Paludisphaera borealis: one gene and its partner. The protein of the gene in region 2 interacts with the protein of the main gene of each other region in a pairwise test. Links are inferred from orthologs where the notes say so. Each region holds a gene or a part of one and is shown on either strand. Other genes may lie near its edges.

Region 1 (3,770 bases), 5.3 Mb from region 2 along the record:
GCCGGTCTGAACTCCCTTCTCCCCTTGCGGGAGAAGGTGCCCCGCAGGGGCGGATGAGGGGTGTTCGATCGCCGAGGAGTTTCGAACACCCCCCTATGACGAGCCCCCCCTCATACGGCCTTCGGCCGCCTTCTCCCGCAAGGGGAGAAGGCATGTTTGCAACAGCCTATCTTGATGGATATCCGCAACCACTGAGCCGGCTCAGCTCACCACGAAGTTGATCAGCTTGCCGGGGACGACGACGACCTTGCGGACGGTCTTGCCGAAGAGCTGGGCGGCGATCCGATCGTCGGCGCGGGCGGCGGCTTCGATCGCCTGGGCGTCGGCGTCGGCCGGGACGACGACCTTGCCGCGGAGCTTGCCCAGGATCTGCACCGGGATCTCGACCTCGGCGTCCTTGAGCAACGCCGGGTCGAACGTCGGCCAGGGCTCGTAGGCGAGCGTCTTGTCGTGGCCGAGGATCTGCCAGAGTTCCTCGGCCGCGTGCGGGGCCATCGGCGCGAGCAGCAGCGTGAAGGTCTCCATCGCCGCCCTGGGCCGGACCCCGGCCCCGGTGAAGGCGTTGACGAACTCCATCAGCCGGCTGATCGCCGTGTTGAACCGCAACGCCTCGAAGTCGTCGCCGACCGCCGCCACCGTCCGCGCCACGAGCTTGGCCTGCTCGGGGGTCAGCGCGACGTCCTTGACCCTCGGGTCGAGCCGGACCTCGTCGGCTTCGTTCTCGACGATCATCCGCCAGGCCCTGCCGAGGAACCGGTAGACCCCCTCGACCCCCTTCATGCTCCAGGGCTTGACGGCTTCGAGCGGACCCATGAACATCTCATAAAGCCTGAGACTGTCGGCCCCGTATTCGGCGACGACGACGTCGGGGTTGATGACGTTGCCCCGGCTCTTGGACATCTTGTGGGCGCGGGCGTCGACCTTGATTTCGGGGGCGTCGGTGATCACGAAGCCCTCGCCTTGCTTCGTCAACAGAGCGTCGCTCAGCTTGACCACGGTCAGGGGGATCGGCGGGTCGGTCCGCTTGAGCGTCGGGCCGTCGTGATGGTGATCGACCTGGCTGGCGGTGACCATGTTTCCATCCGGGTGGCGATACGCGGAGAACTCCATCTCGCCGAGGATCATCCCCTGGTTCACGAGCCGCTGGAACGGCTCGGGCGTGCTCACGAGGCCCCGGTCGAAGAGGACCTTGTGCCAGAACCGGCTGTAGAGCAGGTGCAGCACGGCGTGCTCGGCGCCCCCCACGTAGAGGTCGACCGGCATCCAGTATTTTTCCTTCTCCGGGTCCCACGCCTGACCGCCGTTTTTGGGGTCGATATAGCGGAGGTAGTACCAGCACGAGCCGGCCCACTGGGGCATCGTGTTGGTCTCGCGGCGGAACTTCTCGGAGTACCGCACCCACTCCTTGGCCTTGCTCAGCGGCGGCTCGGGAGTGCCCGACGGCTTGAAGTCGCTCAGCTCGGGAAGCAGCACCGGCAGCTCCGACTCGGGCACGGCGGTCACGCGGTCGTTCTCGTCGAGCACGACCGGGAACGGCTCGCCCCAGTACCGCTGCCGCGAGAACAGCCAATCGCGGAGCTTGTAATTCACCGCCTTGCGGCCCACGCCCCGATCGGTCAGCCAGGCCGTGATCGCCGCCTTGGCCTCGGCCGTCGGCCGGCCGTCGAGGCTGAGGCCGTCGCGGCTCGACTGGATCGCCACGCCCTCGTCGTGGAACACGTCCGCGAACGCGCCGGGGTCGGTTTTGTAAGCGGCGCGCAGGTCGCTTGCGTCGACGTCGGGCCCTCGGTTGGCTTCGAGCCAGGCGTCGGGGGGCTGAACGACGGCGACGATCGGTATGCCGAAGGTCTTGGCGAACTCGAAGTCGCGGTCGTCATGGCCGGGGACGGCCATGATCGCGCCGGTGCCGTAACCCATCAACACATAATCGGCGATCCAGATCGGGATCTGCTGGCCGGTCACCGGGTTGACGGCGTGTCCGCCGGTGAAAACGCCGGTCTTCGACTTCGCCAGGTCGGTGCGGTCGAGGTCGCTCTTGCGGGTCGCGAGCGTGCGGTACTCGGCGACCGCCGCCTGCTGCTCGGGGGTCGAGACGCGATCGACCAGCGGATGCTCGGGGGCCAGCACCATGTACGTGGCGCCGAAGAGAGTGTCGGGCCGCGTCGTGTAAACGCGGATCACGTCGGCGGCCGGAGTCTCGGGGAAGGTCGCCGACGACGCGGACGGGGCGGGAAGGCGATCGACGACGATCGGGAAGTCGACCTCGGCGCCCTCGCTGCGACCGACCCAGTTGCGCTGCATGTCTTTGATGGGTTTCGGCCAGTCGACGTGCTCGATGTCGTCGATCAGGCGGTCGCCGTAGGCGGTGATCCGGAGCATCCACTGAGTCAGCGGCATGCGGACGACCGGAAACCCGCCGCGCTCGCTCTTGCCGTCAATGACCTCTTCATTCGCCAGCACCGTCCCCAGGCCGGGGCACCAGTTGACGGGGACCTCGGCGCGATAAGCCAGCCGCTTGCCGTCGCGGTAGGCGTCGGCGTCGGCGACCCCCTCGGGGATCGGCAGCTCGGCGATCGGCCGCCCCTTCCCCTTCCGCGCGTTCCCTTGCTGGTCGGTCCAGACGAACTCGGGGTCGTACCAGGTGTCGTGGATCTTGAGGAAGATCCACTGGGTCCACTTGTAGTAATCAGGCGAAGTCGTGTCGACTTCCCGATCCCAATCATAAGAGAATCCGAGCGATTTGATCTGACGCCGGAAGGTGTCGATGTTGACCTGGGTCGTGATCCTCGGATGGGTGTTGGTCTGGACGGCGTATTGCTCGGCCGGCAGTCCGAAGGCGTCCCAGCCCATCGGGTGCAGGACGTTGAACCCGCGCATCCGCTTGAAGCGGCAGAGGATGTCGGTGGCGGTGTAGCCCTCGGGGTGGCCGACGTGGAGGCCGGCGCCGCTGGGGTAGGGGAACATGTCGAGGATGTAAAGCTTGGGCCGATCGCGGTCGACGTCGGGCGTGGCGAACGTCTTGTTAGTTTCCCAGTAGGCTTGCCACTTGGGCTCGATGCGCTGAGGGTGATAAGCAGGCATATCTCGATCTCTCCGGCCCCGGCGATTCATCCGTCGAAGCAGGAAGCGGGCTCGCCGATCGCCGTCCCGTCATGAAAAAAAGCCCGCCGCGCGTCCGGGGGCCGTTGCTTCGCTCGATCCGTCGAGCATACCGTTTCGCCCCCCGATCCGCCAGTTGAGCGCCCGCGTGCACGCGCCTCCGTCCGGTCGCGACGATTGTGACGACTTGAACGGCGTCCATAGATCCGGCCCCGGCCCCGGGAGCCACTATGGACAGCGCAAGCCATTATCAAAACAGGCTTTAAGGCGCTATTTCTCTCTCTGTCCATAGACCACTTCAAAAATAGAATAAGAAGTTGGAGAGGGAAAATCAGCTCGAAAAGGGGAGCCGAGCGTTTGCCGGAAGAAACAAAGTTGCTGGGTGCCATGGACATCGTGGCCAGTGTGGACGACCCGTCGAGTCGTCCACCGTCGGCGGTCTCGACCCGCGCGACCTGCGTCCTGGGCGGAACCCGCCCGGCTCCGGCGTCCGGCATGATCGTCAAGGCCCGCGCATCGCCGCCGATCGGCGCGACCCCGAGAGTCGGTCCAGGTTCATGAGCGGGGCGGATTTCGCGTGTACGGATGCTTAGAATTACAATCGTTTGTATTTTTTACAAGGCCTGCGGAGGCTGCGGACGGGTCGAACTTGAGGAAATCTCGAAAAATTT
Region 2 (3,203 bases):
AGCCGGTCGCGGCGCCCAAGCCGAGTCCGCCGCCGGCGCCGAAGCCGCTTCCGGTCTTGCCGGCGCGGTCGTTGTTCGACGATTCGGGGCTCGCCGCGCCGGTGGTTCCGCCGGAGGAGCGTCCCGCGCTGCTGGCGGCCCTCGCCGAGCAGGTGGCCGGCTGTCGCAAGTGCCCGCACCTGGCGGCGACGCGGACCCAGACGGTCTTCGCCGACGGCAGCCCGACGGCCCGGCTGATGTTCATCGGCGAGGCCCCCGGCGCCGACGAGGACCGGACCGGCGTCCCGTTCATCGGCAAGGCCGGGCAGTTGCTCACCGACATGATCACCAAGGGGATGGGCCTGGGTCGCCAGGACGTCTACATCGCCAACATCCTCAAGTGCCGGCCGCCCGAGAACCGCGACCCGACCCCCGAGGAGTCGGCGAACTGCTTCCCTTACCTCGAACGCCAGATCGAGATCGTCCGGCCCGAGTTCATCTGCCTGCTGGGGCGGATCGCCACGAGCACCCTCCTGCACACCGCCCTGAGCATGAGCCGACTGCGCGGCAGGTGGCATCGCGTCCATGGCGTGCCGACGATCGCCACGTATCACCCCGCATACCTGCTCCGCAACCCGGCCGCCAAGAAAGACGCCTGGGAAGACTTGCAAATGCTCATGCGAGCCATGGGGTTGGCTGTCCCGAAGCGGAAAGGTCCGGCCGAGTGAGCGGCGGTCACGACGCGCCGGCGAGGCGCTCGAATTCGGGTTCGTCGAGGATCGTGACGCCGAGCTTCCGGGCGTTGTCGAGCTTCTTCCCCGCGTCGGCGCCGGCGAGGACGTAGGTCGTCGACTTGGAGACCGAGCCGGTGACCTTGCCGCCGAGGCTCTTGATCAAGACCTCGGCTTCCGGCCGGGTGCGTTTGGGGAGGGTTCCGGTCAGCACGAACGTCTTGCCGGCGAACGGCAAATCGGCGGAGTTCGCGGTCGGCGGCTGGTACGGCTGGGGGTCGACGCCCACAGCGCCAAGCTGGTCGAGAAGCTGATGATGGTCAGGGTCCTGGAAGAACTCGTGGACGCTGGCCGCGACGACCTGGCCGAGCCCGGGGATCGCCTCCAGGTCGGCGAGCGTCGCGTTGCGGACGTCGGCGAGCGTCGGGAAGCGGGCCGCCAGCAGTTCGGCCGTCCGCACGCCGACGTGGCGGATCGCCAGCCCGGTGAGGAAGCGGTCGAGCGTCCGGCTCTTGCTCCGCTCGATCCCCGCGATCAGGTTCTCGGCCGACTTCTCGCCCATGCGTTCGAGGTCCGCCAGCGTCGGCGCGTCGAGCCGGTACAGGTCGACGAAAGAGCGAACGAGCCCCGACGACACGAGCTGCTCGACGAGCTTTTCGCCCAGGCCGTCGATGTCGAGCGAGTCGCGGTGCGCGTACTGGCGAAGCCTCCCCTTGAGCTGCTCGGTGCAAGCGGAAGGGGGGTTCGAGCAACGGTAGTCGACCTCGCCGGGGTCGCGGACGACCGGCGCGCCGCAGTTCGGGCAGTGCTCGGGGAAGTAGTACGGGACCTCGTCGCCGGTGCGGGCGTCCTTCTCGACGCGGACGACCTGGGGGATGATCTCGCCGGCCTTCTGGACGACCACGGCGTCGCCGACCCGGACGTCCTTGCGGGCGATCTCGTCGGCGTTGTGGAGCGTCGCCCGCTTGACCGTCGTGCCGGCGAGCCGGACCGGGACCAGCTCGGCGACGGGCGTCAGCTTGCCGGTCTTGCCGACCTGCACGGTGATCGCCACAATCTTCGTGATCGCCTGCTCGGCCTCGTACTTGAAGGCGATCGACCACCTCGGGCTCTTGGTCCGCGCCCCCAGCCGCCGCCGCTGGTTGAGGTCGTCGACCTTGATCACCAGGCCGTCGGTCTGGAAGTCGAGCGTGTTCCGCTTCGTCTCCCATTCCTGGGCGTGCTCGATGACCTGGTCGATCGCGTCGTACCGCTTCATGTGGGAGCTGACGGGGATTCCCAGCGCCTTGACCTTCTTGACGAGATCGAAATACGAGGGGTCGTCGATGCCTTGATACTCGCCGAGGCCGTGCGACACGAACCGGAGCCGGCGCTGGCCGCAGATCTTCGGGTCGAGCAGCTTGAGCGAGCCGGCCGTGGAGTTCCTCGGGTTCTCGAACGGCTTCTCCCCGGCCTCCTTGCGCAGCGCGTTGATGCGGGCCAGCTCGGCATTGGTCATGAAGACCTCGCCGCGGACTTCGAGCAGGTCGGGCGCGTCGCCTTTCAAGGCCAGGGGGATCTCGCGGACAGTACGGAGGTTGGCGGTGACGTCGTCGCCGCGCTCACCGTCGCCCCGGGTCGCGCCCTGGACGAACTTGCCGTGCTCGTAGCGGACCGAGACCGCGACGCCGTCGACCTTCAACTCGACGACGTACTTCACGACCTCGTCGGCGTTCAACCCGCGACGAACGCGGGCGTCCCACTCGCGGATCTCGTCGTAGCTGTAGGTGTTGTCGATCGAGAGCATGGGCACGGTGTGCGCCACGGTCTCGAACTGGGCGAGCGGCGAGCCGCCGACGCGCTGGGTGGGGCTGTCGGGCGTGACCAGCTCGGGGTGTTCGGCCTCGATCTCGGTCAGCCGAGCCATCAGTCGGTCGAACTCGCGGTCGCTGATCTCGGGGGCGGCTTCGAGATAGTAAAGCCGGTTGTGCCGCTCGATCTCGGCGCGGAGGTTCTCGATCTCTTTGCTCAGATCCTTTGAAGCCATCGGCGGGCCTCCCTTCCGTGGATCAGCTCTCAATCGCGGTTTTCGGTCGGGTCGCGCGGTCGGCCTCCGACTTGACGCGGCCGCGCGCTAGCCGCGCCCGCCGCGCTTGCGTCGTTCCGTGTACCAGCGGTCGGTGGCCATCATCACGACGCCGGTGGCGAACATGACGAGGAATTCGATGGTCATCACGAGCGGCCCGTTACGGTCGAACCACAGCGCGACCCGGCGTGAGCGTTCGCTCGCCGGGACGTTCGCCGGATCCAGGGCGAAGCCGCTCACCAGGTAGGCCAGGGCCGTGACCACGAAGATCGTGCTCACGGCCACCAGGGCCAGATAGAACGGGTTCGTGAGGATCTCGTTCCTGCGATACGTTCGAGCCATGGGATCACGATCGTCGGAGAAGAGATGCGGAGCGCGCTCAGGCGCCGTCGAAGACCCACTGGGCACCGGCCACGGTGTAGTCGACG

Evidence for each region.
Region 1: the proteins of ligA (region 2) and leuS interact in binary tests that used the Escherichia coli proteins (3 or more experiments, as listed by UniProt). The link is inferred for Paludisphaera borealis from one-to-one orthologs.

The regions. Positions count from the first base shown.
Region 1 is NZ_CP019082.1:5,897,697-5,901,466, reverse strand. Bases 2-3,456 are described here. They hold leuS (leucine--tRNA ligase), read right to left. Parts: upstream 3,082-3,456; coding sequence 202-3,081; downstream 2-201. Also shown: BSF38_RS30880 (hypothetical protein), read left to right, coding at 3,457-3,660.
Region 2 is NZ_CP019082.1:564,668-567,870, reverse strand. Bases 226-3,113 are described here. They hold ligA (NAD-dependent DNA ligase LigA), read right to left. Parts: upstream 2,737-3,113; coding sequence 715-2,736; downstream 226-714. Other genes in these bases: BSF38_RS02195 (hypothetical protein), read right to left, coding at 2,824-3,113; BSF38_RS02205 (uracil-DNA glycosylase), read left to right, coding at 226-707. Also shown: more of BSF38_RS02205, read left to right, coding at 1-225; more of BSF38_RS02195, read right to left, coding at 3,114-3,117; ndk (nucleoside-diphosphate kinase), read right to left, coding at 3,155-3,203. UniProt on the Escherichia coli protein: DNA ligase that catalyzes the formation of phosphodiester linkages between 5'-phosphoryl and 3'-hydroxyl groups in double-stranded DNA using NAD as a coenzyme and as the energy source for the reaction.